Regions from separate parts of the Streptococcus gallinaceus genome, predicted to be linked through region 2. Evidence: predicted binding sites of a transcription regulator. Region 2 holds the regulator's gene; the other holds the start of a gene.
What was found. The regulator HrcA, encoded in region 2, represses chaperone genes, less so after heat shock. The targets are predictions, from matches to a motif close to TTAGCACTCNNNNNNNNNGAGTGCTAA.
Positions count from the first base shown of each region.

Region 1: the regulator HrcA is predicted to act here: its motif matches at 6,872-6,898, upstream of groES (co-chaperone GroES).

Region 1 is NZ_JBEPMK010000005.1:108,946-124,471, forward strand. It holds gene ABID27_RS07645 (hypothetical protein) at 1-97, opposite strand, end outside; gene fusA (elongation factor G) at 259-2,337, opposite strand; gene rpsG (30S ribosomal protein S7) at 2,569-3,039, opposite strand; gene rpsL (30S ribosomal protein S12) at 3,058-3,471, opposite strand; gene ABID27_RS07665 (zinc-dependent alcohol dehydrogenase family protein) at 3,656-4,702, opposite strand; gene groL (chaperonin GroEL) at 4,873-6,495, opposite strand; gene groES (co-chaperone GroES) at 6,558-6,842, opposite strand; gene ABID27_RS07680 (single-stranded DNA-binding protein) at 7,020-7,415, opposite strand; gene ABID27_RS07685 (class I SAM-dependent methyltransferase) at 7,506-8,213, shown strand; gene ABID27_RS07690 (DUF2785 domain-containing protein) at 8,223-8,996, shown strand; gene ytpR (YtpR family tRNA-binding protein) at 9,024-9,650, opposite strand; gene ABID27_RS07700 (thioredoxin family protein) at 9,651-9,968, opposite strand; gene ABID27_RS07705 (DUF4651 domain-containing protein) at 9,965-10,249, opposite strand; gene pepA (glutamyl aminopeptidase) at 10,302-11,372, shown strand; gene ABID27_RS07715 (folate family ECF transporter S component) at 11,412-11,969, opposite strand; THF riboswitch at 12,011-12,100, opposite strand; gene ABID27_RS07720 (hypothetical protein) at 12,205-12,921, shown strand; gene ABID27_RS07725 (acetate kinase) at 12,994-14,190, opposite strand; gene ABID27_RS07730 (class I SAM-dependent methyltransferase) at 14,238-15,191, opposite strand; gene comGG (competence type IV pilus minor pilin ComGG) at 15,229-15,526, opposite strand, start outside.
Region 2 is NZ_JBEPMK010000004.1:171,959-187,484, reverse strand. It holds gene ABID27_RS06845 (oleate hydratase) at 1-350, shown strand, start outside; gene ABID27_RS06840 (hypothetical protein) at 525-1,142, shown strand; gene ABID27_RS06835 (DUF2316 family protein) at 1,196-1,480, opposite strand; partial or broken gene ABID27_RS06830 (MFS transporter) at 1,686-2,794, shown strand; gene yajC (preprotein translocase subunit YajC) at 2,858-3,178, shown strand; gene mvk (mevalonate kinase) at 3,494-4,444, shown strand; gene mvaD (diphosphomevalonate decarboxylase) at 4,446-5,474, shown strand; gene ABID27_RS06810 (phosphomevalonate kinase) at 5,471-6,550, shown strand; gene fni (type 2 isopentenyl-diphosphate Delta-isomerase) at 6,560-7,660, shown strand; gene ABID27_RS06800 (ACT domain-containing protein) at 7,755-8,021, shown strand; gene ABID27_RS06795 (PFL family protein) at 8,033-9,370, shown strand; gene ABID27_RS06790 (M15 family metallopeptidase) at 9,672-10,424, shown strand; gene ABID27_RS06785 (TlpA family protein disulfide reductase) at 10,499-11,080, shown strand; gene ABID27_RS06780 (histidine phosphatase family protein) at 11,170-11,865, shown strand; gene ABID27_RS06775 (PadR family transcriptional regulator) at 11,971-12,294, shown strand; gene ABID27_RS06770 (DUF2812 domain-containing protein) at 12,284-12,826, shown strand; gene hrcA (heat-inducible transcriptional repressor HrcA) at 12,988-14,022, shown strand; gene grpE (nucleotide exchange factor GrpE) at 14,035-14,562, shown strand; gene dnaK (molecular chaperone DnaK) at 14,827-15,526, shown strand, end outside.

The DNA.
Region 1 (15,526 bases), on a different contig from region 2:
TCCGCTCAAAAATCATACTTATTAATGAATGTTCGAATGTTAAATCATTTTGCCATGAATTTGCATAAGTGATAGAGGAACCTAAATTAACGGACATAAAAATTATTGATATTACTACACTTAATTTTGATAAAATTCTTTTTTATAAAAACCCCTTGTATATTTTTATAAAATTATATCACATAAGCATGAGAGGGGCAATAAATTTTATGCAAAACTCACAAAAACCCTCACAAAGTGAGGGCTTAGAAACAATGATTATTGTCCACCGTTTTTCTTGATGATTTCGTCTTGTACAGATTTTGGTACATCTTCGTAGTGGTCAAATACCATCATGAAGGTACCGCGACCTTGTGTTGCTGAACGAAGAACAGTTGCATAACCGAACATTTCAGCAAGTGGTACATAAGCACGAACGATTTGTGTATTACCACGAGCTTCCATACCATCAACACGTCCACGACGAGCAGTTACGTGACCCATAACGTCTCCGAGATTGTCTTCTGGAGCTGTGATAGTCACAAGCATCATTGGCTCAAGGATAGCTGGTTGAGCTGATTTAGCTGCTTCTTTAAGGGCAAGAGATGCTGCCACTTTGAAGGCTGTTTCAGATGAATCGACATCGTGGTAAGAACCATCGTAAAGTTTTGCTTTCACGTCAACGATTGGGTAACCAGCAAGGACACCGTTAGCCATTGATTCAACCAAACCTTTTTCTACAGCTGGAATGAATTCACGAGGAACCACACCACCAACGATAGCGTTTTCGAATTCGAAACCTTTACCTTCTTCGTTTGGAGTAAATTCAATCCAAACATCACCGAATTGACCTTTACCACCAGATTGACGCTTGAAGAATCCACGTGCTTGTGTAGAAGCGCGGAATGTTTCACGGTATGATACTTGAGGAGCACCTACGTTCGCTTCAACTTTAAATTCACGACGCATACGGTCAACAAGGACATCCAAGTGCAACTCACCCATACCAGAGATAACTGTTTCACCAGTTTCAACGTTTGTTTCAACGCGGAATGTTGGATCTTCTTCAGCAAGTTTTTGAAGGGCAATACCCATCTTGTCTTGGTCAGCCTTAGATTTTGGCTCAACCATCAATTGGATAACTGGTTCTGGAACTTCGATTGACTCAAGGATTACTTTTGCTTTTTCATCAGTCAATGAGTCACCAGTTGTTGTATCTTTCAAACCAACCGCAGCAGCGATATCACCAGCGTAAACTGTTTCAATCTCTTTACGAGTGTTGGCGTGCATTTGAAGGATACGTCCGATACGTTCACGTTTACCTTTAGAAGTATTCAAAACGTATGAACCTGAGTTAAGGATACCTGAGTATACACGGAAGAATGTCAAACGACCTACAAATGGGTCAGTCATGATCTTGAAGGCAAGAGCTGCAAATGGCTCTTCATCAGATGCTGGACGAGTTTCTTCAGCGTCTGTATCTGGATTTACACCTTTGATAGCTGGGATATCAAGTGGGCTTGGCAAGTAGTCAAGAACTGCATCAAGCATCAATTGAACACCTTTGTTTTTGAAGGCTGAACCACACAATACTGGGAAGAATTCAACGTTGATAGTCGCTTTACGGATACCAGCCATCAATTCTTCGTTTGTGATTTCTTCACCTTCAAGGTATTTCATCATCAAATCTTCATCAGTTTCAGCAACTGCTTCGATCAATTTTTCACGGTATTCTTCAGCTTGTTCAAGGTATTCAGCTGGGATATCTTCTTCAAGAATGTCTGTACCAAGGTCGTTAGTATAGATTTCAGCTTTCATCTTGATCAAGTCGATGATTCCGCGGAAGTCATCTTCTGAACCAATTGGCAATTGAATCGGGTGTGCATTTGCTTGCAAACGGTCATGAAGTGTTGATACTGAGTAAAGGAAGTCAGCACCGATTTTATCCATTTTGTTAGCAAATACGATACGTGGTACACCGTATTCAGTCGCTTGACGCCATACTGTTTCTGTTTGAGGCTCAACACCTGATTGAGCATCAAGAACTGTTACAGCACCGTCAAGAACGCGGAGTGAACGTTGTACTTCGATTGTGAAGTCCACGTGTCCTGGTGTGTCGATGATGTTAACACGTGTGTCTTTCCATTGAGCTGTTGTCGCAGCAGATGTGATTGTGATACCACGTTCTTGCTCTTGCTCCATCCAGTCCATTTGTGATGCACCTTCGTGAGTTTCACCGATTTTGTGAATTTTACCAGTGTAGTAAAGGATACGCTCTGTTGTAGTTGTCTTACCGGCATCGACGTGGGCCATGATACCGATGTTACGAGTTTTTTCCAATGAAAATTCGCGTGCCATGAGGTTGTTTCTCCTATAAAATTTTTAGTTTACTTCTTATTATACCATTATTTATAAAAAACGGATAGGCAGGACCTACCCGTTCTATAAATATTCGCTTTTACATGAATTGAATCTAGTTGAGTTCGGACTACAAATTCTGGAAAAATGATAAATCTTCCTAGAGCTTTTAGGCACTTCGTCAGATTTCCTATTTTTCCTTGAATTTTCTTAACATCCTCACATCCTATCTTACCAGCGGAAGTGTGCAAACGCACGGTTTGCTTCTGCCATACGGTGAGTATCTTCACGTTTCTTAACAGATGCACCTGTGTTGTTAGCTGCGTCCATGATTTCTTTTGCAAGACGGTCAACCATAGTGTGCTCACCACGGTTACGAGCGATTGTTACCAACCAACGAAGACCCAATGTTGTACGACGTTCTGGACGAACTTCAACTGGGACTTGGTAGTTAGAACCACCGACACGACGTGCACGTACTTCAAGTACAGGCATGATGTTTTCCATTGCTGTTTCAAATACTTCAAGTGGCTCATTTCCAGTAGCTTCTTTGATTTGTTCAAAAGCACCGTAAACAATTGATGCAGCAGTACCACGTTTACCATCAAGCATAAGACGGTTGATCAAACGAGTTACCAATTTTGAGTTGTACAATGGATCTGGCAATACTTCGCGCTTAGGCGCTTGATTTTTACGACTCATTTAACGAATTCTCCCTTCTTACCCTTTTGGACGTTTAGTACCGTATTTAGAACGGCCTTGTTTACGATCAGTTACACCTGCAGTATCAAGTGCACCACGAACAATATGATAACGTACCCCTGGAAGGTCTTTTACACGTCCACCGCGAAGCAATACTACGCTGTGTTCTTGCAAGTTGTGACCGATACCTGGGATGTAAGCTGTAACTTCGATAAGGTTGCTCAAACGTACACGAGCGAATTTACGAAGGGCTGAGTTAGGTTTTTTAGGTGTCATTGTTCCGACACGAGTTGCAACACCGCGTTTTTGTGGTGATGAAACGTTTGTTTGAACTTTTTTACGGCTGTTGTAACCAACGTTCAAAGCTGATGAATCTGATTTTTCTACTTTTGATTTACGCGGTTTGCGAACCAATTGGTTAATTGTAGGCATCTACATTCTCCTGTATATTTTTTTATTTTTGGTTGATAGGACACTTGGTGACAGTTCCTATCTGTGTGCACTTTTGCAACAATTGTCAGCACGTCTCTGTACACTTTTGAGAGACCAAAAGTAAAAAGTACCGTCTATCATAATAGCATAGACAGCACTCTTTGTCAATGATTTTTTCTTGTTTTTAATCCATTGTGAGCATAGCCTTGATAGTTTTACGGTCATGCATATCTTGGTAGGCTTGGTTGACGTCATCTAAGTGATATGTAGCTGTGAAGACTTTCCCAGGATTGATTTCTCCATCTAAGACCGCTTTTAAGAGGACACTTTTATTATAGGTTGTTACAGAAGCAGGGCCTCCTGCGAAGATAATATTTTTACCGAAATAGTCGCCCATGTTGACATCTTTTGTATGGGGAAGTCCGACACGTCCAACAGCTGCTCCTGGTCGAGCAATCTTAATTGCTGTCTCAGTAGACAGGTGAGTTCCGACACATTCCAAGGCTGCATCTACACCAGCACCATTTGTCAATTCAAGAACTTTAGCAACACCTTCTTCGCCTCGTTCGGCAACAATATCAGTCGCTCCAAATTCAATTGCAAGTTTTTGACGATCTTCATGGCGACTCATCATGATAATGCGCTTAGCGCCCCGCATCTTGGCAGCGATAACAGCACATAGCCCCACCGCTCCATCACCTACGACAGCAACCGTATCTCCAGCTTGAACATTGGCAACACGTGCCGCATGGTAGCCAGTCGGCATCACATCCGCCAAGGCAAGGAAGGACTTAATCATGCCTTCACTGTAGTCGCTTGGCTGACCCGGAACCTTGACCAGAGACCAATCTGCGTGGGTATAGCGCACGTATTCTGCTTGGTAACCGCCACTAAAATTCGTTGCATAAGTATGACTTTGACAACCTCCTTCAAATCCTGCACGGCAAGCCGCACAATGACCGCAGCCATGTGTGAATGGCGCAATGACAAAATCTCCCGGTTTCACGGTATTGATGTCGCTACCCACTGCCTCGACGATACCGATGATTTCATGCCCACTGTTTGCTGAGTGCTCTGCTTTGTTGTCATCTCCGCGATAAGCCCACAAGTCTGAGCCACATACACAAGAGCGCACCACTCGGATAACTGCGTCGTCTTCTTCAAGAATAGTTGGTTTATCAATTTCTGCAACTGCAACTTGACCTGATTTTACAAAAATAGCTGATTTCATTTCGTTTCTCCATTCATTTTTATCTATTATAACATTTTCATTTTTGTTTGACTTTGAAAAAGGTTGAATTAGTGATAATTCATTTTGGTAGGCTACTTTTTATCAGAATACTAGAAAGTTGGGCAAAACAAAAAGCCGTCCCAAAGACAGCTTTTATGTAATTTATAGACTTAGAATCCGCCCATCATTGATGGGTCCATTGCTGGTGCTACTGGAGCAGCTGGTTCTGGTTTGTTAGCCACAACTGCTTCGGTTGTCAAGATAAGACTTGCTACTGAAGCTGCATTTTGAAGGGCAGAGCGAGTCACTTTAACTGGGTCAATAATACCAGTCGCAACCATATCAACCCATTCACCTGTCGCAGCGTTGAAGCCTGTACCAACTTCAGACTGTTTCAAGCGTTCAATCACAACTGAACCTTCATAGCCAGCGTTGTAGGCGATTTGACGAACAGGTTCTTCCAATGCACGAAGGACAATGTTGCGTCCTGTAGCATCGTCGCCTTCCAGTTCAAACGCAGCTACTTTCCCAATCACATTGACAAGGGCAGTACCACCACCGGCAACGATCCCTTCTTCAACGGCTGCACGAGTTGCGTTCAATGCATCCTCAATACGGAGTTTCATCTCTTTCAACTCTGTTTCAGTTGCTGCACCGACCTTGATAACGGCAACACCACCAGCTAATTTTGCCAGACGTTCTTGCAATTTTTCACGGTCAAATTCAGAAGTTGTTGTTTCAATTTGTGATTTGATGAGGTGAACACGATTGGCGATTGCTTCTTGGTTACCAGCACCTTCTACGATGACTGTAGAATCTTTGTCGACACTCACTTTAGCAGCTTGCCCAAGCACCGCCATTGTTGCTTCTTTTAAATCAAGACCAAGATCCTCAGTCACCACGGTACCGCCTGTCAAGATGGCAATGTCTTCAAGCATAGCCTTGCGACGATCCCCAAAGCCAGGAGCTTTAACGGCAACCACATTGAATGTTCCACGGATCTTGTTGAGAACAAGAGTCGGAAGGGCTTCACCGTCTACGTCATCTGCGATAATCAGGAGCGGACGGTTTGTTTTTAGGATTTCCTCTAAGAGTGGGAGAATGTCTTGGATGTTAGAAATTTTCTTGTCTGTAATCAAGATGTATGGGTTGTCAAGGTCGGCAACCATTTTTTCATTATCCGTCACCATGTATTGAGACAAGTAACCACGGTCAAATTGCATTCCTTCGACCACTTCAAGTTCTGTTTCCATACCGCGAGACTCTTCGATTGTGATAACACCGTCGTTACCCACGCGCTCCATGGCTTCTGAAATGTACTCACCAACTTTTTCAGAACGTGATGACACGGCAGCTACTTGGGCGATTGCTTCTTTGCTTGAAACAGGCTGAGCAATGACTTTCAACTCTTCTACCGCAGCAGCAACAGCTGTTTCAATTCCGCGACGGATGCCGATTGGGTTAGCACCCGCAGTAACGTTTTTAAGACCTTCGCGAACAACAGCCTGCGTCAAGACAGTTGCAGTTGTCGTCCCGTCACCAGCGATGTCGTTTGTTTTTGATGCGACTTCGGACACGAGTTTCGCACCCATGTTTTCGAAATGGTCTTCCAATTCGATTTCTTTTGCAATTGTCACACCGTCATTGGTAATCAGTGGTGAACCAAAGGCTTTTTCCAATACTACATTGCGACCTTTTGGTCCAAGAGTCACTTTGACCGTATCTGCTAAAATATCAACACCACGGACCATGGCACTACGTGCGTCTGCTGAAAATTTAATATCTTTTGCCATCATTATTTCCTCTTACTTACTATTTACTTACTATTTCTATTGTCAAACTTAAAGAGCTTTGATTAGCCCAAGATTGCCAAAATGTCACTTTCACGGACAATAGCGAGTTTTTCGTCTCCGTCCTTGATGTCAATCCCTGCGCCATTTTCCACAAGTACCAGATCATCAACTGCTACGCTCGGTGCAATCAAATCACCATTCAAGGTGCGCAGACCTTGACCAATCGCTACAACGGTCGCTTTCTTTGTCGCTTCATGTGATTTTCCTGCAAGGACAAAGCCGCCTGCTGTTTGCTCTTCAACTTCTTCAAATTTTACGACCACTCGGTCGCCTAATGGTTTTAACATAAGATTCCTCCCTTGATTTTTTATACTTTTTAGCACTCTTTTGTCTCAAGTGCTAATTCACATTTCTTATTGTATCACTCGGTCAAAAATAGTCAAGAAATACATCATGATTTTAGAAATTTTGCCCAAACTAAAAAGAGGAAATTTCCTCTTTTTAATGATGACTTAAAAGATGACTTAAAAAGGGAGGGTTTCCTCTTCCAAGACCAAATCAGCTAAATCTTCCGCGACATTATTTTCTCGCATAGCTCGCTGCGCTCGGCTTTCGAGCAGTTGGAAGCTGGAACCAATCACTTCTGTTACATATCGGGTTTGTCCATCCTTTTCATACTTGCGAGTCCGCAATTCGCCATCCAAGGAAATCAAGCTGCCCTTTGTTCCATAACTTGCCAAGGTATCTGCCAGTTTTCCCCAGAAAACAACGTTGATAAAATCAGCTTCTCGCTCACCATTTTCTGCCTTGAATCTGCGATTGACAGCGACGGTCACACGGGCGACGCTTTTCTTATTTGGGGTCTGACTTACTTCAGGAGTCGCTGTCAAGCGACCAATCAAGATAACTTTATTGTACATTTTTCATCCTCCTATCTATTTATTCGCAAATTCTGTGAAAAATCTCCTTTTTAGACTATTTTTGTTATAATTTTTCAAAAGGAGGCAAATATGGTCAATCTCGAAAATTATCGTGCTATGTTGGAACAGCCGTGGGGGAAGATTCAGTACGAAATCACCTTTGCACAACTTGCACATCTAGAAGGTAAACAAATCTTAGATTTTGGAGCTGGTTTTGGACTGGTTAGTCAATTTTTGGCAAAGAAAAATCAGGTGACCGCCGTCGAACCCAATGCAGATATGCTGGATATAGAAACAGAGACCGATTACCAAAAAGTATTAGGAAGTCTAGAGAAACTAGCTGCTTTTCCGGATAAGAGTTTCGATGTCATCACCTGCCACAATGTGCTAGAATACGTCGCTCCGGCTGAACGTCCGAATTATCTCGCAGAATTCAACCGTCTGCTCAAAGACGACGGTAAGTTATCCATCATCAAGCACAATCAAGTCGGGAAAGTGCTCCAAAACGTCGTTTTTTCAAACGATGTCGATACCGCACTAGACTTGCTAGCTGGCGGTGACTTCCACAGTCAATCATTCGCCCAAGGCAGCACCTACTCCTTAGACGAATTGCTTGAGCTATCAGGTTTGGAGCTAGAAAACTACCAAGCCATCCGTACATTTTATAGCCTGCAGCCCAATCACTTCAAAACCGAACCCGGCTGGCTAGAAAAAATGACCAAAGTCGAACTCGCCGTCTGCGACCAAACTCCTTACAAGGACATTAGCTTTTTGCAGCATGTTTGGTTGAGGAAATAGGAGGAAATTATGAAAGAAATCTTACAGAAGCAACTGGAAACGAACGAAAATTATTCCCAAGAGCAACTGACTTGGCTCATCGAGCATATCGGTGACGAAAATCCCCAAATCCGTGACGAGCTGGTCTATGCTAGCTTTTGCCATGCCATACTAGATGCCTTATTAACGCCAGAAGATTATCACTGGCTACTTCAGCAACTCTGGGAACACGGAAGTGTCACAAGTCCCCACACGCCCACTCGGTCTTTTACAGCCTTAGTTCTAGCTCTATTTCTATATGTGGATAGTCTAGAGGGAAGTCCTTATGAAAATAGACTAACTACAACAGACAAAGTGCAACTTTTCCAAGCCGCTCTGCAATTTCTATCAAATAAAACAGATAGCCGAGGTTGGGACGAGCAACTGGGCTGGCTACATGCCATCGCTCACGGAGCCGACTTCCTCCTGACAGCAGCCTGTCATCCAGATTTTCCAAAGGAAGACTTGGACAAGGTCTGGCAAAGTGTCCTATCCGTTTTCCAAAAGCAAACAAAAACGTTTTCTGCTGGCGAAGACCAGCGATTGGCAAATGTCATTGTTCAGTTAATCTTATCGGAAAAATTGTCTCCAGAAGAGTTGATTGACTTCTTAAAAACGACTACTCTTCCAAATCAAGAACCGCAAGACTATTTCGCCTATCTCAATTTCCAGCATTTTTTTCAGAAAATTTATCTAGACTTGGATAAGGAAAATCAGTTATCTGAAAATTTGAAGCTGGCAATTCAAGAGTGCTTAATCAACTAAAAAAGACGGAACGATTCGTCTTTTTATCTATGCATTCCAATGTTTCTCTGCATCAAAAGAAGCTCCCACTTCTGCATCTGCAGCTAGTTCAATAATTCCGCGTACTTGTGGAGCATTTAGCAATTCCAACTCACGCGCACTACATAGCATCCCGAAGCTGTCTTCGCCGCGCAATTGACCTGGGAAGATAAAGCTTCCATTTGGCATCATAGCACCTGGCAAGGCTGCAACTGTCTTCAAACCTTGAGCTGCATTTGGCGCACCACAAACAATTTGTACCACTTGACCATCGTGGATCTCCACTTGACAAATATGGAGGTGGTCGCTATCTGGATGATCCACCATTTCCTTGATTTGTGCAACAACAAATTTTGGTCCAGCATCGTTAATCAAGCGCTCAGAGAAACCTTCTTTTTCTAACTCAGCATTTAAGACCGCCACTTGCTCGTCCGTCAAGAAAACCTGGCCACGGTCTGCGATTTCCACCAAGGTAGAAAGATCAAAGATATTCCAAGCCACTGTCTCCCCGTTTTCTTCCAAATAGACACGCGCTACATTTCCCTTACGCTCAACGGTACGCTTGGCATCCTTCGCTTCCTTGACCAAAACCATCAAGGTATCACCGACATGTTCCTTGTTATATGTAAAAATCATCTATTTCAATCCTTCTAAAAATGTTACAATTTCTTTTTTACTTTTTCGATTTTTATCGACAAATCTGCCCAATTCCTGACCATTTTGCACAACTACAAAACTTGGAATCCCGAAGATATCCCATTGCTGAGCCACTTCTATAAATTCATCACGGTCAACCCGAACAAAGGTAAACTCTGGATTCTCTGCTTCAATTTCGGGCATGGCAGGGTAGATAAATTGGCAATCTGGGCACCAATCTGCTGTGAAAAAGAAGACCGTTTTCTGGTCTTTTTCGATATAAGACGCGATTTCTTCAAAACTAGTTGGAATAATCATTTTTCTTCCTCCTCGTAGGCAATCTCTCCTGCGTGATTTTCAAAAGTATAGACCTGGCCCGTTTCCATGACTACGCCTCCTTTTAGCAAATCTGCACTGGATTCTGCTTCATAAATGAATACCGTAGCAATCGGTCCCAGTTCCGCAAAAAATTGTCGCACCTGCACTAAAGCCTGTGCCTTTTTCTTTTCTTCCTGGACTTTCATATAATAACGCGCGCTAGCCGCAAGAATCCCAGTCCCCAAGACTCCTGCTAAAACAGCTGTCTTTTTCTTGTTCATGCAAACAATTTTACCATAAAACATGGTAAAATAATAGCAATAGGAGGTCATTATGACAAATCAATTATTCGATAAAATCAAGGAAGTAACAGAGCTTCAAGGCGTTTCTGGTTTTGAGGGACCTGTTCGTAACTATCTTCGCGACCGCATCACGCCGCACGTTGACCGCATTGAAACAGACGGTCTGGGCAGCATCTTTGGTATCAAGGACAGCCAAGCCGAACAGGCACCGCGCATCATGGTCGCAGCCCATATGGATGAAGTTGGTTTTATGATTAGTGATATCAAGGCAGACGGAACTTTCCGCGCTGTTGCTCTTGGTGGTTGGAATCCGCTCGTTGTATCAAGCCAGCGCTTCACTCTTCAGCTACAAGACGGCCGTCACATTCCAATCATTTCAGGCTCAATGCCTCCTCACCTTTCTCGTGGCAATAACGGAGCTGCAGCTCTTCCTGCTATCGGTGATGTGATTTTTGACGCTGGATTCACTTCTAAAGAAGAAGCTATGGAATACGGCGTACGTCCTGGTGACACTATCACCCCTCTAAGCGAAGCAACCTTGACTGCCAACGGTAAAAACGTCATCTCAAAAGCTTGGGACAACCGCTACGGCGTACTGATGGTTTCTGAACTCTTGGAAAGCCTCTCTGGCACCCAACTTAATAACCAACTAATCGCCGGTGCAACTGTACAAGAAGAGGTTGGCCTACGCGGCGGACATACTTCTGCCACAAAATTTGACCCTGAAATCTTCCTCGCCGTTGACTGCTCACCAGCCGGCGACGTCTTTGGAGACCAAGGAAAAATCGGCGATGGAACCCTTCTTCGTTTCTACGACCCAGGACACATCATGTTACCAAACATGAAAGACTTCCTCTTGACAACTGCTGAGGAAGCTGGTGTGAAATTCCAATACTATTGCGCCAAAGGTGGTACGGACGCAGGTGCAGCCCATCTTAAAAATAGCGGTATCCCATCTACCACAATCGGGGTCTGCGCACGCTACATCCACTCTCATCAAACTCTCTACAACATGGACGATTTCTTACAGGCTCAAGCTTTCTTGCAAGCCATCGTGAAAAAATTAGACCGTTCAACAGTTGATTTGATCAAGAAATATTAAAAAAGAACCCTCTGGCGGGATGAGCCGGAGGGTTTTTCATTATTTTTTTATGCCTGCTAATTTACGTACTTCTGGAATACGTTGTAGCTGAGGAAGAAGGGCCATTGTCGTAAAGACACGAATTGGTAATTCAAATATTTTCAACCAACGACCTGCGATAAATTGAGCCACAAATGGAACACCAAAGTAAATCTGAATTAAGAGTGGTGTAAAGATAAATGTCCCAAATAGCAAGATTACTGCCATTGCTACCGTTACATGCACCCAATCTTTTTTATTGTTCCAATCCAGCTTTTTCCCATAGAAGAAAAAGCCGTAGAGGGCGCCTTGGACTGCTTCCATCAAGGTCCACCAAATGATAAAATCTGCTCCGCCTTTTGTCAGCATATCGACAATATCAATCAAGAAAAGACTGACGAAGCCCCAAAGTGGGCCACCAATCATCCCAATCACCGTATGAACGATAAAGGTAAAGGCCACCACCAATTGTTTGGGGATGATCGTGATAGAAAATTTCTCCACAATCAAGGTCAAGGCAATCAACATGGCTAAGGAAGCCAAGAGTTGAACAGATACACGAGGATTTTTGTTTTTCATAAATGCTCCTTTTTACTTGGAGCTGTCTAGGAATTTCCTTTGACAGCGGATGCAATGGTTTACCGCGCTTTCGCTTCGTTGTGCGGCAACATCCCATCCACACACACTTAACGCAAACCACCTACTCTGTGCAAATTGCTTTGCTCTTCTATTTTAACACATTCAGAAAAAATTGACTACTCCTATATATTAAGCTATAATGAAAGCGTATAATATATATACAAAAGGAGAAAATATGAAAAAGAACTTTTTTAAAGCACTATTGCTTTCTTTAACGGCAGGAGCACTGCTACTAACGGCTTCGATGGTAAGCGCCGACTCATATGTCTATCGGCTCTACAATCCACGTAACGGCGAACACCTCTATACGACAGATGCCAATGAACGCGACGTCCTTTTCTTCAATCGCGGATGGGGGTATGAAGGAGATGGTTGGGTAGCTCCCGATCAAGGAACACCTGTCTATCGCCTCTACAATCGTGGTCTGCAGAACCACCTTTACACTTCTGACCTCAATGAAGTAAACGTCTTAACAAGCCGACACGGTTGGACAAAAGACAACAACGGTAAACCTGTCTTTTATTCAGGTGGTGAAACAAATATTTACCGTGTCTACAATCCAAAACTACGTGGATTGCACCACTGGACAACGGATGCTAATGAATACAATGTCCTTCCTCGTCACGGTTGGAGACAAGAAGGAGTTAAGTTCAAAGGTACTGCAATTGGCAAACAAATCCGTACCCAATATTTCGATCCAAATGCAGACATCATAGCTGGTGATCTTGGTAACTCTGAATGGATCTTCCTTCGAAGTGATGATGCTGCATGGGTTGCCGAAGATGCACTCAATGACCCAAGTTCTGAATTTCACCAATATCAAGATTATGAAGTTGTCGAACTAAAAACATCAAATGGTGCCACTTTCTACTCTGTAGACTTTTTCAACTAAGAATATTGCCCCTTACTGGGGCTTTTTGATTGCAAAAAAGAAGACTAGTATAAGCTAGTCCTCTCTTTTTTATTATTTACTATTTTTCAATTTTTCAACGTCACGGGCAATCATCAACTCTTCATCTGTTGAGATAACCAATACTTTGACTTTTGATTCAGGAGTTGTGATGTCGCCACGGTAGCCGAATACATTTTTCTCAGGATCGATTTCCATACCAAACCATGACAAACCTGCAATCACGTCTTGACGCATCAAGTAGGCATTTTCACCCATACCTGCTGTGAAGACGATAGCGTCTGCACCATTTAAGACAGCGAAGTATTGACCGATAAATTTCTTGATACGGTCGATAAAGATGTTGTAAGCCAACATTGCATCAGGATTTTTAGCTTGAATACCTGCTTCGATATCACGCATATCGCTAAATCCACCTGAAACTCCAGCAAGACCTGATTTTTTGTTAAGCATGTTGACAACATCAGCTGCATCTTTCAACTCAGGGTCTTGTGCAATCAAGTATGGAATGATAGCTGGGTCAATGTCCCCTGAACGAGTTCCCATCATAGGACCTGCAAGTGGTGTGAAGCCCATTGATGTATCAACAGACTCACCATGGTAGTTAGCTGTGATAGATACACCGTTCCCGATATGAGCTGTAATTAATTTCAATTCTTCTAATGGACGGCCCAACATTTTCGCAGCTTCTTGTGCGACATATTTGTGACTTGTTCCGTGTGCACCATACTTACGAACCTTGTTCTCTGTGTAATATTTTTGAGGAATTGGATACATGTAAGCATATTTTGGAAGTGTTGTGTGGAATGATGTATCAAACACCACGACACTTGTAATATCTGGCAAGATATCTCTGAAAGCACGGATACCAGCTGCTGCACCTGGATTGTGAAGCGGTGCAAGAAGTGACAATTCCTCTACTTGCTCGATAACTTTTTCATCAACCAAAGCTGACTCTTTGAAGTACTCACCACCCGCAACGACACGGTGACCAACACCTGTAATCTCTGCAAAATCAGAGATGATGCCGTGTTTCAATAGGTCTTCTAACAAAATTTTTACTGCCACAACATGGTCTGGAATATCCAAGATTTGTTGGTCTTCTTCTTTTCCAAATTTAACTGTTGAGATTGAGTCTCCTAGACCGATACGCTCAATCAAGCCTTTTGCAAGAACTCCTTCTTCTGGCATTTGATAAAGTTGCCATTTCAAACTAGAGCTACCTGCATTGATTGCAATTGTTTTAGACATAATTTTCCCCTTTAAGCGTTTTCCTCATAAGTATATCAAAATTTCACTTACTTTGCATGTCCTTCATGCCATTTTTTAAAATTGTTTGTGAATTCCTGCAAGGCCTTGGCATCCTGCAAATCTTGAAGTGGGTAGACAAATGTTTGAGATGGATTTTCCGTTTTTTTCTGTAAGACAAAAATAGATTTTGCCATGCTTTGTGTCCCAAAAAGACTAGCCGGTAAAGCAATCATAGCTACCACACTGGCATGACTAGTCAACCATTTTTTCAACAAGTCGCTCTGCGGGCTAGTCAAGAGGTCATTCGGCGCTAAGAAAATAGCGTAGCCTTCTTGCTCCAGATATTTGAGCGATTGTTCCATGAGCAAATGGTGGGCGTAGGTATGTTCTTGACTGCTCGCCACGTCATATCGCTGTGCAATCTTGTCATCCGGATAATAGCCAATCGGCAGGTCGCTGATAATCACTTGACTTTCTTTCAAAATCTGTGGACGTACCGCATCACCTTGGGCAAAACTCATTTGGCTACCGACAACATCTGCAATGCTGGCTGATAAATCAATCAAGAGGTCGTCGACCTCGATTCCTAGGTAATCTAGCTGTTTCAGGCTATGATTGAGAATGGTCTGCGCCAGATTTCCCGTACCAGAACCGATTTCTAATACGGTAACATCCTTGGCTAGCACTAAGTTATCCAGTAAAAAAGTCAAAATAAAGCCGATGCTGTCTGGGGTAAACTGGTGATTGTACTGGAGAGGCTCCGTTTGATTAGCCTTGATAAATAAAAATTGAAAAGCCCTGCGCCACTCTTCAGCGGACAGGTTGAGACTTTTCAGTTTTTGATTGTTGGCTAGGACAATTTCTGAGTCACTTTCCGTGCTCAAATAAGCTGCATTTTGCTCAATCATGGCATCGTAGATATTGGTTGACAGAGCGTTTTGGATGGTTTGGACGTTTTCTAATAGCAGATCATAAGCCTGTTCAATTTTTTCAAAATTCATATATTTATGATACCAAATTTCACTTTTTTTCGCCATATTATAAAGGAAAGAAGTACTGGTAGGTTGGTCCTGATTTGAGGCTAACAACAACTTCAAGCTGCTGGTCCGTTTGCTGGTAGCGACTTTCTCCATCTGTAAAGACCAATTTTCCCTGCTGATTGCTTGCATTTTTCAAATCTACATTGTCACGCGTCAGCTGCGCCATCAGATAAGCTTGGCTACTATTGCGACTCGCCATATGCTCTTGCGCGAGAGCGTTTTGATTTCGCAAATAGAATTGTAGCAAGAAACTAAAGACCGCTAGCATGAGTAGGGTATAAAGCAGGATGCCACCA
Region 2 (15,526 bases):
GGGCAGTTGGTGATAGGCCAAAAGTTGTGCCAGATGATTGCATTAACTTTGCCTTTATCGGTCAATTTGTAGAAGTGGAAAGAGATTGTGTTTTCACAACAGAAACATCTGTTCGGACAGCCATGGAAGCTGTTTATACCTTGTTGGATATCGACCGTGGTGTGCCTGAAGTCTTCAACTCTGTCTACGATATCCGTTGCTTGCTGGATGCGACAGCTAAGATGATGGATGGTAAAACATTACGCGACATGAATCTTCCTTGGTTTGCCAAAGTTGCTGAAAAGGGCCTGAGCAAGAAATTAAAGGGAACAGTTGTCGAAGAATTACTTGAACGCTATCATTTGCTATAAGAAATGCATTTTCCGGAGAGGATTCTCTCCGTTTTTTTATTCAAAAACTTTAGAAAATGGGCGTTGGGAGGCTATGTAAAAAATCTCACAAAACCTTCTGATAGAGATACAAGCGTTATCATGCTATAATAAATAGAGGGCTTCGCCCAATGAATAGGAAAGAAAAGGAAGTTTATGAGAAAGTTTTTACAAGAATTAGTCACTGAAATCGCTTATTACCTTGAAATTTTATTGTCTGTTATTTTAGCTATTGCGCTGGTATTTTTCACCTTCTCACTCGTTCAGAGTTTGATGGGAATCGTGGTTGCAACTGGAAATGTGGACAATTTATTTGGAGACTTCTTGGCTCGAGCGATGACGATTGCCGTTGGTATCGAGTTGATTAAGATGTTTTCAAAACCATCTCCAAACACGGTTATCGAGGTATTGCTCTTTGCCATTGCCCGTCAGTTAGTTGTCAATCATCCAAGTGAAACGGATTTCCTCATCGGGATTGTCTCCGTAGCCGTTCTCTTTGCCGTTCGGAAATACCTCTTTACTCAATTTGACACTTCAAACAGTATCGTTGTCCGTGCTAGCCAAAAGGTGAAAATCGCCAATGTCCTTGCCCGCGTATCGATTCCGGGTGAGAAACATGAGACTTTGCGCGACTTCATGGTTCGTCGTTTGGAAGAAGAGGAAAAAACGATTGCGATTGGGGCCTGCCTCTACTACAATAATTTTGCCCTTCGTATCGACAATATGCACGGCGACCGGATTACCCGTGTGGAAATTATCCGTAGCTTGCAATAATAAAAAGCTCAGCCTAGCAGCTAGCCTGTCTAAGTTGAGCTTTTTTGTCTTTGTCAGTATTTCCAAGGTTTTTCATAAGAAAACCAACGATTGGCACTATGATCAGCCAAGCGGCTAAATGGATATACTTCTTTTCCCTCTTTTTGCAGCATTTCTTCTAGGTAATCACGCACCATCCATACATGGCCGGGATCTGCTCCGTTGACTTGGAGGACGCGCTGCAACTGTCGGCTGGAGAGTTTGGTATCTGCCAGAACTCGCTCTTCGGGATAGGCAAGTCGACGGTAATTTTCCTGTAATTCCTGAGCAGTATGAATGACTTCTTGTCTAGTTAACATTGTTTTCTCCTTTAGGTTTTTAGAAAATAAATACATAGGTTGCTATCTAATATATCACAGGACGTCAATCTCTTCAAGAAAGGTGTCATATTCTGCCATTTTTTCATATATTTCTATTTCTTTGCTATAATGGCAGACAGGAGAAAAGATTGAAACATCGACAAATTGGCTTATTTTTATTGGAGTTATTGTAATTGGGTTCGTCTTGAGAATCCCCTTTACCACCATTCCGATTATTTTACCGCAGGTTGCAGCAGCCTTTGGCGTATCCATCAGTTCCTTGGGACTGGTTACCTCCCTTCCTTTAGTAATGTTTGCGGTCTGTTCATCCTTTGCCCCTCAGTTGGCACGGAAAATGGGAGTGGAACGGCTCTTCGTCCTCGTTCTGTTTATCATGGCGATCGGCTCGGCTATCCGTTTGGTCAATCTTCCCTTGTTTTACATGGGAGCCATGGTGTTAGGAGCTTCCATCGCTGTTTTAAATGTACTGTTACCAAGCCTCATCGTGGCGCATTTTCCAGAAAAAATCGGCCTGATGACAACTGTTTACACGACTACCATGGGGTTAGTTTCTGCGCTGGCTTCTATGATTGCTGTTCCGATTACGGAGCTGACTTCTTGGCGGGGCTTCATTTGGGAGCTGACGACGGTTATTGTGATTGTATTTCTAGTATGGTTGCCGAATTTTGGCAAATACCCGCCCATTTCAACAGCTGTTAAGCAGGAAAACAGACTTCTATCTGGCGCAATCAGCGGGCCTGGCTTATTTTGGTGTTTGGCGGATTACAGTCGCTTTTATTTTATATAGCGATGACCTGGCTTCCGACTATGGCTCACCAAGCAGGTTTGAGTCAAGCGTTGGCAGGAGTTTTAGCGGGAATTTATTCGCTTATCAGCCTTCCGTTTTCAATGATTATTCCTACTTTGGTGACCAAGTTACAGAGGCAACAACGAAAGCTGGTGATGGGATTTTTCGGCTTGTGTGGCGTCTTGGGAGTTGGTTTACTTCTCTTTCAATCAGCCCACTTTAGCTACTGGTTACTGGTCAATCTGCTGATTAGTAGCTCAGTTTCGGCTATTTTCCCTTATATGTTGGTTAATTTTACGTTGAAAACTCATTCGCCGGCTCAAGCAGCAGAACTGTCTGGCATGTCTCAATCAGGCGGGTATTTCTTGGCAGCGATTGGCCCTGTTTTATTCGGCTATACGTATTCCTTTTTTGGTTCATGGCAACCAGCTGTCATTTTTCTTCTCGTTACAACTGTCATCATGACCCTGGCCATTCTTCGATCAGAAGGGTTTGAGAAGATTTAGTTCTTTTTGCAATTTTCCTTCAATCTGTTATAATGAACTTATTAAATATTTTGAGGTGTCAGAATGAATCAATTTCTTTTTCCCATCCTTATGCTTGCAATGATTGCTTGGATGTTTTATAGCCAACGCAAACAACAAAAGAAACAGCAAGAAAAGATGAGTGCTATCCAAAAAGGGGATGAAGTCCTTACAATTGGTGGCTTGTATGGTATTGTTGATGAAATCGACGATAAAAAAGTTGTCTTGGATGTAGACGGTGTTTACTTGACATTTGCTCGTTTTGCCATTCGTGAGCGCGTGACAGAAGCAAAAGTTGAAGCAAGCCCTGTTGTTGAGTCAGCAACTGAACAGATCGAGTCTGCAGTAGAATCAAATGAAGAGTAGTTCCTACTCTTTATTTTTTTTGTAAAAAAATCACTAGTTTAAGACTTCTTTAAGGAAGCAACGCTATACTTAGTCTATTCTTTTTCATATATCTCCAGAAAGGTAGTTCGGTTGGGCTGTCTTTCTTTGTTGTTTGCCTGATTATCTGTTTCAGTTTTCTTTTAGAAATTCTTCAGAAAAGATTAAGCTTGTCTTTGTATACTAAGTTCAATCCTAAAATTTTCTTTTCATAAATCTCCTAGAGAATCACCTAACGACTGTTGGGTGATTTTCTTTGTTTAGAAGTTTTTTATAGAAAATGGTACAATAGTAAAGATGAAATCTGAGAAAGAAGGTTCTGATGTGGCGATTGGAAAAGCAAGTGGCAAGATCATTTTAATGGGTGAACATGCGGTTGTCTATGGGCAACCAGCTATTGCCATGCCTTTTTCGGCGGTAGAAATTGTGTCTCAGGTCAGTAAAAAAGGGGATGCCTTGTCTGTTTCCTGTGCCTTTTATGAGGGATTGGTTCATCAAATGCCCAAGGTGTGGGAAAGTTTGAAGCATGCCATTCGGTTTTCCCTCTATCGTATTGGGGCTCCGACAGATCCAGCCATTCATATTGAGATTCGCTCCAGTATTCCAGCTGAGCGGGGCATGGGCTCAAGTGCAGCTGTGGCTGTAGCCGTTGCTAGGTCCTTATTCGCCTTTTATCAGAAAGAATTAACAGACCAAGAGTTGTGGGAGATTGTCCAGTCCTCAGAAAAAATAGCCCACGGGAATCCTTCGGGCATCGACGCCCTGACAACCAGCGGGAAATCTCCGATTTACTTTGTCAAAGGGCAAACGATAGAGGCTATTTCGCTCCGCTTGGATGCCTATCTAGTCGTAGCAGATACGGGAATCACAGGCAATACCCATCAAGCCATTTCGGATGTGGCTCGTCTGGTAGCTGAAAATCCTGAGGCGGAGACTTGGATTGAGGAGTTGGGACGGTTAACCCAAGCAACGCGTGATGCTTTAGCAAAGGGGCAGGTGGGCGTGCTAGGTGACTTGATGAATCAAGCTCAGATCTATTTGCAAAAGCTAGGTGTTTCGATGGACACCTTAGATGAGTATGTGACCATTTCTCGTCAACAAGGTGCGCTTGGTGCTAAGTTGACGGGTGGTGGCCGCGGAGGTTGTATGATTGCTCTTGCAGCTGACCAGAAAACCGCCCAAATGATTGCGGCAACCTTGACAGATGCTGGGGCACGTCGGACGTGGATACAATATTTAGGAGAATAATATGACACAAGCAGTTGGCCGGGCTCGTGCCCATACCAATATTGCCCTTATCAAGTACTGGGGAAAGCGGGACAAGGACTTATTTTTGCCCATGAATTCAAGCTTATCCTTGACACTGGATGCATTTTACACAGATACGAAGGTTGTTTTTGACGATAATTTGACGGAAGATCGTTTTTCTCTCAATGGAAAATTGCAATCAGAAAAAGAAATTTCAAAAATTTCTCGTTTTTTGGATTTGTTTCGCGAATATAAAGATGAGAGCAGATTTGCTCGTGTTGAGAGTTTGAATTTTGTGCCAACGGCAGCAGGACTGGCTAGCTCAGCTTCAGCTTTTGCTGCTCTGGCTCTGGCAACTGCAACAGCGCTTGAGTTGGAGCTGAGTCCTGAGGAACTTTCGACATTTGCTCGTCGTGGGTCAGGTTCAAGTACCCGTAGTTTGTTTGGAGGCTTTGTCGAGTGGGACAAGGGAACTTGTTCAGCTGACTCGATGGCTCGTCCTGTGGATGACGCTAGCTGGGATATTGGAATGATTATTTTAGCGGTCAATACAGGTCAGAAGAAGATTGCGAGTCGTGTGGGAATGGAGCATACGGTTGCGACTTCCTCTTTTTACCAGGCTTGGGTGGACACTGCTGCAGAAGATTTGGAGAATATCAAGAAAGCCATTGCTCTTCGTGATTTTGAAACACTTGGTAAGATTACGGAACACAACGGTATGAAGATGCATGCCACAACCCTTTCTGCTAATCCGCCATTTACCTATTTTTCAGCCAAAAGTTTGGAGGCACAAGAAGCTGTTCGGACCATTCGAGAAGAGCTGGGAATCTCGGCCTATATGACTATGGATGCAGGCCCAAATGTGAAAGTTTTGTGCCGCCAATCAGACATGGAGCGACTGGTCCGAGCCTTACAAGACTACTTACCAGCGGAAAAAATCATTCCAAGCTTGCCAGGCAAGGATGCCTTTGTCTTGACAGAGGAAGAGTGGCAAGCGTCACTTGCAACATTTACAGGAGAGCCTAGATGAAGGTAGCGATAAGAGTACCAGGAAAACTCTATCTAGCTGGAGAGTATGCGGTGGTGGAAGCGGGTTACCCAGCTGTGATTGCTGCTCTTAATCAAACCATCTGTGTGACTATGGAATCAGCAGAAACGGGGACCATTTTTTCCAGTCAGAATCCTCAGTTGCTTGTGGACTGGACTCGGAAAAATGCAAAAATTCATTGCCACACCAGTCATCCCTACGCCCTGATTGAGTCCGCTATGCAGACGACAGAAGATTATCTGGCTTTACAACGAGTAGAGGCAAACGTACTTTATAAGCTATCTATCTCCTCTGAGTTGGATAATGAACAGACGGGTCAAAAGTACGGATTGGGCTCATCTGGTGCGGTGACTGTAGCAGTGGTTCAGGCTGTCCTGACCTTTTTTGGGCAGGACGCAAGACCGGACTTGGTCTACAAATTGTCCGTATTGGCTCAGGTGAGTTTGGGGATAAAAGGCTCTTTTGGAGATATTGCAGCCTCTAGTTTTGGTGGAGTGATTGCCTATCACTCAGTAGATCGTTCCTGGCTTTTTGAAAAAATGGCTCAGCTAAACATATCAGAACTGATTGAGCAGCCTTGGGCAGGTTTGGCAATTGAGAGTTTAGACCTCCCTCGTCATGTGGAAATGATGGTGGGCTGGACAGGTGCTGCTGCTTCAACAGCAGACTTGGTAAGTCATGTACAAGGTCATTTGAATGAAGCAGAAAAAGAAGTTGCCTACCAAGGATTTTTAGCAGCCAGCCGGGTCTGTGTTGAACAGTTGATTGCAGCCTGTCGACTAGATGATGCCCAAAAGTTCCAACTAGCTATTTCTGAAAATCGGGCTCTGCTCAGGCAGTTTGCCGAGGATATGGAGATGGTGATTGAGACAGAGACTTTGGAAACCCTCTGTCGTATCGCAGAAAGGTATCAAGCGGCCGCTAAATCATCAGGAGCTGGTGGTGGCGACTGCGGGATTTGTTTTGTGGAAAAAGCTGAGCAAAAAGAAGCCATTATCGCTGCTTGGGCACAAGAAAAAATTCAAGTATTGCCCCTATCGATTGCCGCAAGGCAGTAAGGAGAAAAGATGTTTATTTACGATTACTTTGCAAATAGAAAAGACCAGCATGTGGATTTAGCCCTTCACCAATACTGTGAAGAAACAGCTCGTGATTTTGAGGAAGCTCGATTTGTTCATCAATCCCTACCTCAAATGAGTGTGGAAGATGTTGATATTTCAACGACCGTTGCTGGAATTGAACTTCCTACCCCTTATTACATCAACGCCATGACAGGTGGAACTAAAAAAACAGGTGAAATCAACCAAACGATTGGGATTATGTCTTGCCTTAGTAAAACGCCAGTAGCCTCTGGCTCGGTTAGCGCAGCTATTAAGGACCCAGAAGTGGCCAAGACATTTTCGGTTCTGCGTTTTGAAAATCCAAAGGGGATTATTTTTGCCAACCTTGGCGCGCATCATGATGTAGAAAATGCCAAGCGAGCAGTTGACTTGCTTGAGGCTAATGCCTTGCAAATCCACCTCAATGCACCACAAGAACTGGTCATGTCTGAAGGAGACCGCGATTTCTCTATGTGGCTGACCAATATTGAAAAAATCGTCAAGGAAATTGAAGTGCCGGTGATTGTCAAAGAAGTTGGCTTTGGGATGAGTCGTGAAACAGTCGAGCAATTGACATCTGTAGGTGTTCAGACCATTGATGTTTCAGGCACAGGTGGGACAGATTTTGTGAAAATCGAAAGTGCCCGTCGCGTGTTGGATTCTTATGATTTCTTAGAAGGATGGGGAAATTCAACCGTGGCTTCTCTGGTTGAAGCCATGAATATGCCTGACCAGATTCGTCCGCAAGTTCTTGCTTCTGGCGGTGTAAAAAATCCGCTTGATATTATTAAGGCTCTTTCTTTGGGGGCGGATGCAGTGGGTCTATCCAATCGTTTCTTGAAGATTTTCACCAGTGAGCGAGGTTTAGAGCCGATGCTGAGTGAGCTAAATAGCTTTAAAGACTATACTCGTTCCTTGATGACCTTGGTTGGTGCCCGTAACGTTGCTGAATTGCGCCAGAAAGACATCATTTTAGGAGCCAATGTACAGAGATGGTGTGAAGCGCGTGGAATTGATTGGAAACAATATGCAAGTCGTTCTGCAAATCACAGAAATGTTCGTAAATAATAGAAAAAGGGATAGTTATTCCCTTTTTTGTTTACTTTTAATATAATAAGCCGTATATTTATGATAAAATGATAAAAATAAAAGGAGCAGACAAATGAAAGCAATTGTAACCGTTGTTGGAAAAGACAGTAAAGGAATCGTGGCAGGTGTAGCAGGTAAGTTGGCTGACTTGAATTTAAATATCGATGATATTTCGCAGACTGTTTTGGATGAATACTTCACCATGATGGCCGTCGTGTCTAGTGATGAACAGCAGGATTTCAGCTTTTTACGTTCAGAATTAGAAACTTTTGGAGCGTCGCTTCAAGTGAAAATCAACATTCAAAGTGCGGCTATTTTTGACGCTATGTACAATATCTAGGAGGTTGATTCATGGATATTAGACAAGTTACGGAAACAATTGCCATGATCGAGGAGCAGAATTTCGACATTCGGACCATTACTATGGGGATTTCGCTTCTTGATTGCATCGACCCAGATATTGACCGTGCGGCTGAAAAAATTTACAAAAAAGTGACTAGCAAGGCTAAAAATCTAGTGGCTGTTGGAGATGAGATTGCAGCTGAGTTGGGGATTCCTATTGTGAACAAGCGTGTATCGGTGACGCCTATTGCCTTAATCGGTGCAGCAACGGATGCTACAGACTATTTGCCTCTTGCTAAGGCCTTGGATAAGGCTGCACATGAGATTGGTGTGGATTTCATTGGTGGATTTTCGGCTTTGGTGCAAAAAGGCTACCAAAAAGGGGATGAAATCTTGATTAACTCGATTCCTCAAGCCTTGGCTCAAACGAGCAAGGTCTGCTCCTCTGTCAATATCGGCTCCACCAAGTCAGGCATCAACATGACGGCAGTGCGAGACATGGGACGCATTATCAAGGAAACGGCTCAAGCTTCTGATATGGGAGCTGCCAAGCTGGTTGTATTTGCCAATGCTGTTGAAGACAATCCCTTTATGGCAGGGGCTTTCCATGGCGTTGGCGAAGCGGATGTGGTCATCAATGTCGGTGTCTCAGGACCTGGTGTGGTAAAACGTGCCCTTGAAAAAGTGCGCGGGGAATCTTTTGATGTCGTTGCAGAAACGGTTAAAAAGACGGCCTTCAAGATCACCCGTATTGGTCAGTTGGTTGGGCAAATGGCCAGCGAACGCTTGGGCGTTAAGTTCGGGATTGTGGACCTGTCACTGGCTCCTACTCCAGCAGTTGGGGATTCTGTCGCTCGCGTCTTGGAAGAAATGGGACTTGAAGCGGTCGGGACTCATGGGACAACAGCTGCGCTTGCCCTTCTCAATGATGCCGTTAAAAAAGGTGGCGTAATGGCTTGTAACCAAGTCGGTGGCTTATCAGGTGCATTCATTCCTGTCTCAGAAGATGAGGGCATGATTGCTGCGGTGCAAAATGGCTCACTCAATCTTGAAAAATTGGAAGCCATGACAGCTATCTGCTCGGTTGGTTTGGACATGATCGCCATTCCAGAGGATACGCCTTATGAGACTATTGCAGCTATGATTGCGGATGAAGCAGCCATTGGTGTGATCAATCAAAAAACGACAGCTGTACGGATTATTCCTAAAGGAAAAGAAGACGATATGATTGAATTTGGTGGCTTGCTAGGAACTGCTCCTGTCATGCGCGTTAATCAAAATTCATCAGCTGATTTCATTGCGCGTGGGGGACAAATTCCAGCACCGATTCACAGTTTTAAAAATTAGCAGTGAAGAACCCGGGAATCAGTCCTAGCTTCTTCAATTTTTTAATAAGTTTAACAGTTTAACGCAGTGGTTGACTGAGTGTTCTCATTCCTTGCTATGCAAGCAATTTCGAATATTTGAGGCTAACTTTGTTAGCCCTATCTCCAACCTTCAAAAGTTCCTCGAACCTTTGAAGCTAGTCAACTGTGCTGAGGCGGGACGACAAAATCGATTTCTGCGAAATCACGATTTTTGTCCCACTCTCTCTTTTCTTTCGTTTGCTATCCTGCTATAATGAAGGAAAATGATGGAGGGATATCGGATGAAAAATAAGGGGTATCAGATAGTTTGTATAGTAGTGCTGTTTGTTCTCGCTTTGACAAGCATGGTGGTAGTTGTAACGGATAAAAAGTCTCAAAGACAAGCAAGTTCGGTTTCTAAGACAAGCCAGTCGACCAGAACCTCCTCAACCTCTTCCAGCCAGCAAGCGGATTTGCCGGCGGTTTCATCGAGTGACTGGGAGTTGCTCTTGGTCAATCGGGAACATGTTCGTGCAGAGTTGAATCCCCAGTTGGCAGAGGTTAGTGGGATACCGGTAGATGCTCGAATTGCAGAAAATGTGACTAAGTTTTTAGCAGCAGCGCAAGCGATTGACCCAAATGAACACCTTATTTCTGGCTACCGCAGCGTCGCTTATCAGGAAACGATTTACAATTCCTATATCCAGCAAGAAATGGCGGCGGATACCAGTCTCAGTCGGGAGGCTGCTGAGGCCAAAGTGCAGACGTATTCACAACCAGCGGGGGCGAGTGAGCATATGACGGGGCTGGCTATCGACATGAGCACGGTGAATTCCTTGAACGAAAGTGACCCGCAGATTGCGAGTCAAGTTCAACAAATCGCCCCAGAATACGGATTTGTTCTGCGTTTTCAAGAAGGAAAGACAGAATCGACAGGGGTTGGCTATGAAGACTGGCATTATCGTTATGTCGGTGTCGAATCGGCCAAATATATGACGGAACATCAGTTGAGCTTGGAAGAATACGTCGCCTTGCTTCAGAAAAATAGAAAATAAGAAAAAAAGAAAACCTCGAAAAAGCTGTCTTTGAAAAAGTATGATATAATAGTTTTTCAGAAATGGAGGAATTTATGAAAATCAAGTATTGGATTTTAACTCTGCTTGCAGGCCTTGCTCTTGTAGGTGGTGTGTATTTCTTAGTACAGGACTCAAGTCCGTCTACGACTAGTTCTACGACAGCTTCGTCGAGTAAGAACGACGGTGTTCAAAAGAAAGTAACGGACACGATTCGGACCAATATCAAGACGATGTCATTTACAGATGAAAATGATAAAAAAGTTGCATTTTCTAGTTTGCAGACATCAGATAAGCCAACATTTGTTATGTTTTGGGCTAGCTGGTGTCCTGATTGCCAAGCGCAGTTGCCAATCATTGACAGCATGTACAAAAAGTATAAAGATGATGTTAACTTTGTCATGATCAATATCGTAGATGGTAGCCGTGAAAAATTGGGTGCTGGTCAGAAGTACTTTGCGGACAAAGGGTATGACTTTACCTATTATTATGACAATAATCTCGTAGCAGCAGATTCAGTAGGTGTCCAATACATTCCAACTATGTATATTTTGGATAAAGATGGTGAAATCAAATTTGCTTACGAAGTAAACCAATCTCAAAAACAATTGGAGTCTAACTTCAAAGCCGTTATCTAATCGGAATCGTCTCTCTAGAGGCGATTTTTTTCTGAATAGAAGTGTTATTTCGTGCTATAATAAGATAAGGAATATTCGGAGGAAGTAAAATGACAGAGACAAAATTGTACATTTCCCGTCACGGTAAAACCATGTTTAATACCATTGGTCGTATCCAAGGCTGGGCAGACACGCCTTTGACAAAAAATGGTGAAGAGGGAATCCGTGAGCTTGGTTTGGGGCTAAAGGATGCTGGATTGCAATTCAAGCTAGCCGTTTCAAGCGACCTGGGTCGGACGGTTCAGACGATTACCATTGCCCAGCGTGAACTAGGGATTCTAGGGCAAATTCCTTACTATCAGGACAAACGGATTCGTGAGTGGTGTTTTGGTAGTTTTGAAGGAATGTACGACGTGGAGCTCTTTAGTGGTGTGCTCCCTCGTATCAATGGGATTGTTGAAGCAGATAAGATGGATTTCGAGCAAATCTGTAATGGTGTCTATGAAGCAGATACAGCTAACTGGGCTGAAACGTGGGAGCAGTTGAGTGGTCGTATCTTGGATGGATTTACTTCTATCGCAGAAAATCTCGAAAAACAAGGGGGCGGCAATGCTTTGGTTGTCAGCCACGGTATGACCATTGCAACCTTGGTGGATCTTCTGGAGCCAGAGCGTCCAACAAACCTCTCTCTTGATAATGGCTCTATCACAGTTTTACATTACAAAGATGGCAAACTCCACATCGAAGCTGTCGGAGATATGTCTTATCGCCACCGCGGCGCAGAAATTATCGCTGCAGAGGAATAGGGGAAAGAATGCTTTATGCATTCTTTTTTTATTTTCTCATTGACAAATACATCGAGTTGCGATATATTTTATATAGAGGCTCGATATATCGAATTGGGAGGTAGTATGGATCAAAAATTGAAGCGGATATATATTCCCATGACCGAGACGGCCTTCTATATCTTATTTGCCTTGCAAGAGGAACGACACGGCTACGACATTACCTTGCGGACTAAGGAGATGACAAAAGGGCAGGTGATCATCAGTCCTGGAACCATGTACGGTACCTTGGCAAAGATGGAAAAGGATGGCTTGATTGCCTTTGTGAGAGAAGAGAGCAAACGGAAAATCTATCTCATCACAGCTTTGGGACGCGAGATACTGGCTATTGAGCTGGTTCGCATTGAGCGCTTGTATCATAATAGCAGAGGAGAGAAACATGACCGGTAAAAAAGTATGTCGGTGGTTTACCATTGTTGATTTTGACAAGGAAGAAGACTATCTTCGCCAGATGCACCAGGAAGGCTGGAAGTTGAAAAAGACCAACGGTTTCATTTATCAGTTTGAAAAAGTAGAGCCGGCAGATGTTATTTATAAGCTGGATTATCGAGAGGAAGAGTCTGAAAAGGAAACTTATACGCGACTTTTTGCAGATTATGGTTGGGAATATATTCAAACCTTTAATTGCTTTTCCTATTTTCGTAAGGCAGTTGCGAACTTTGAATCTGGTGAGGAACAGGAGCTCTTCAGTGATATTGAGTCTAAGTTGGACATGATTGGGCGCGTGATAAAACGGACGCTTGGTTTTCAGCTACTTGCTTTGTTTATCAATGTTTTTAACCTCTATTGGCTTCCTCTTGAACGATTCAAAAGTAGTTGGGTTATTCATATATTGTTATTTTTAGTTATCTTTACTTTGACAGGTGTGCTGATTTATGAATGGCTAGGCTACCGTCGATTGGTGAAAAAATTCAATAGCTAGATCCGCAGACTGATTTTTTAGCACTCTTGATAAAAGAGTGCTAATTTTTGGTCTTTTTCTATTGACAATCCATTTTTTAGGAGTATAATAAGATCATAGACTTAGCACTCGGTCATATAGAGTGCTAATGATTGCTAGATTGTCAGAAAGGAAGTGGTGGTGTGCTAACCCAGCGTCAAAATGATATTTTAAATTTGATAGTGGATTTGTTTACGCGCTACCATGAGCCGGTCGGGTCTAAGGCGCTACAAGAGGCGATTGCATCATCTAGTGCAACCATTCGAAACGATATGGCCAAGCTGGAGCAGTTGGGCTTGTTGGAAAAGGCGCATACCTCATCGGGGCGGCTTCCTAGTCGAGCAGGTTTTCAGTATTTTGTCACTCATTCGCTCAATCGTGAGCTGATCAATGAGGATGACATCTATAAAGTTATGAAGGCTTTTGATTTTGAAGCCTTTCGCTTGGAGGATATACTGGAGCGGGCCAATCAACTATTGGCGGAGTTGACAGGATTTACATCTGTATTGTTAGATGTTGAACCGAAAAATCAATGCCTGACTTCCTTCGATATCGTGCAGCTCAGCAGTCATGATGCCTTGGCAGTCTTGACTTTGGATGAGTCCAAGCCGGTTACCGTTCAGTTTGCTATTCCTAAGAACTTTCTCAGTCGGGATTTGCTGATTTTCAAGCAGTTGGTTGATGAACGTTTTTGTGGTCAGACGGTTTTGGATATCCATTATCGTTTGCGGACAGAGATTCCTCAAGTGGTGCAGAAGTATTTCACTACGACGGACAATGTGCTGGACTTGATGGATTACATTTTTGAAAATCTTTTCCAAGAGACGGTATTTATTTCAGGGAAGGTTGCTTCCTTGAAATACAGTGGATTGGGAATCTACCAATTTCTAGACAATGAACAAGCGGTGGCGTTTAGCTTGCGTAACGGTCTCAAGGAGATGGAGTCAACCAAGATTTGGGTTGGCGATCACCCCGAAAAGGCTCTGCAAGATGTGACGGTTATTCAGCACCAATTTCCAATTCCCTATAGGGGAATAGCGCAGTTGAATCTGATTGGTCCAGTTGACATGGACTATCGCAGACAGATGAGTCTGATCAATATTATCGGTCGCGTGCTCTTCATGAAATTGGGCGATTATTACCGCTATCTCAATAGCAATCATTACGAAGTACATTAAAAGGAGGCCATCGTGTCAGAAGATATTAAAAAAGAGGAAGTAGTCGAGGAAGTCGATACGGTTGATGAAACTGTTGAAGCTACTGAGACAGCACCTGAAAAGACCGATTTGGAATTAGCACAGGAAAAAGCAGAGGATTTTGAAAATAAATACTTGCGTGCGCATGCTGAAATGCAAAATATCCAACGTCGTGCCAACGAAGAACGCCAAAACTTGCAACGCTATCGCTCGCAAGATCTTGCTAAAAAAGTCTTGCCAAGTCTGGACAACCTAGAGCGTGCTTTAGCTGTTGAAGGGTTGACAGAAGACGTTAAAAAAGGCTTGGAAATGGTCCAAGAAAGCTTGGTTCAAGCCTTGAAAGAGGAAGGAATCGAAGAAGTGTCAACAGAAGGCAACTTCGACCACAACTTCCACATGGCTATCCAAACAGTGCCTGCGGATGATGCCCATCCAGCAGACACCATCGCACAAGTCTTCCAAAAAGGCTACAAACTCCATGAACGCGTCCTCCGACCAGCCATGGTAGTGGTGTACAACTAGCCATTTTGTAATACTTGAATGACGCGACCACCAAGTCGTAAAACTAGAAACAATAAAAACGTAAAAATAAAATAGCAAGCTGAAAGCTTGCCCAACCGACATTCTTCGCTGTAGTAAAGGAGTTAGAGCAAGTTACTCTAACTCTCGGAAGATTAGAGACTAGGGGCTCAAATCTTAGCAATGAAACGCCAAAGGCGGTTGCTTGCGTCCGTACTACTTAAGAAGAATGTCAAAAGAAGATATAAATTAATAGAGGTAAAAAACATGTCTAAAATCATTGGTATTGACTTAGGTACAACTAACTCAGCAGTAGCAGTTCTTGAAGGAAATGAATCAAAAATTATCGCAAACCCAGAAGGTAACCGTACAACACCTTCAGTAGTATCATTCAAAAATGGTGAAATCATCGTTGGTGATGCTGCAAAACGCCAAGCCGTAACAAACCCAGATACCATCATTTCTATCAAATCAAAAATGGGTTCTGCTGAAAAAGTTTCTGCAAACGGTAAAGAATACACACCACAAGAAATTTCAGCTATGATTCTTCAATACTTGAAAGGTTACGCTGAAGACTATCTTGGTGAAAAAGTAACCAAAGCAGTGATCACAGTTCCAGCTTACTTCAATGATGCACAACGTCAAGCAACTAAAGATGCTGGTAAAATCGCTGGTCTTGAAGTAGAGCGTATCGTCAACGAACCAACAGCAGCAGCTCTTGCATACGGTCTTGACAAAACAGATAAAGAAGAAAAAATCTTGGTATTTGACCTTGGTGGGGGTACATTCGACGTATCAATCCTTGAACTCGGTGACGGTGTCTTCGACGTGCTTGCGACTGCAGGGGACAACAAACTTGGTGGTGATGACTTTGACCAAAAAATTATCGACCACTTGGTTGCTGAATTCAAGAAAGAAAACGGCATTGATTTGTCACAAGATAAAATGGCCGTACAACGTTTGAAAG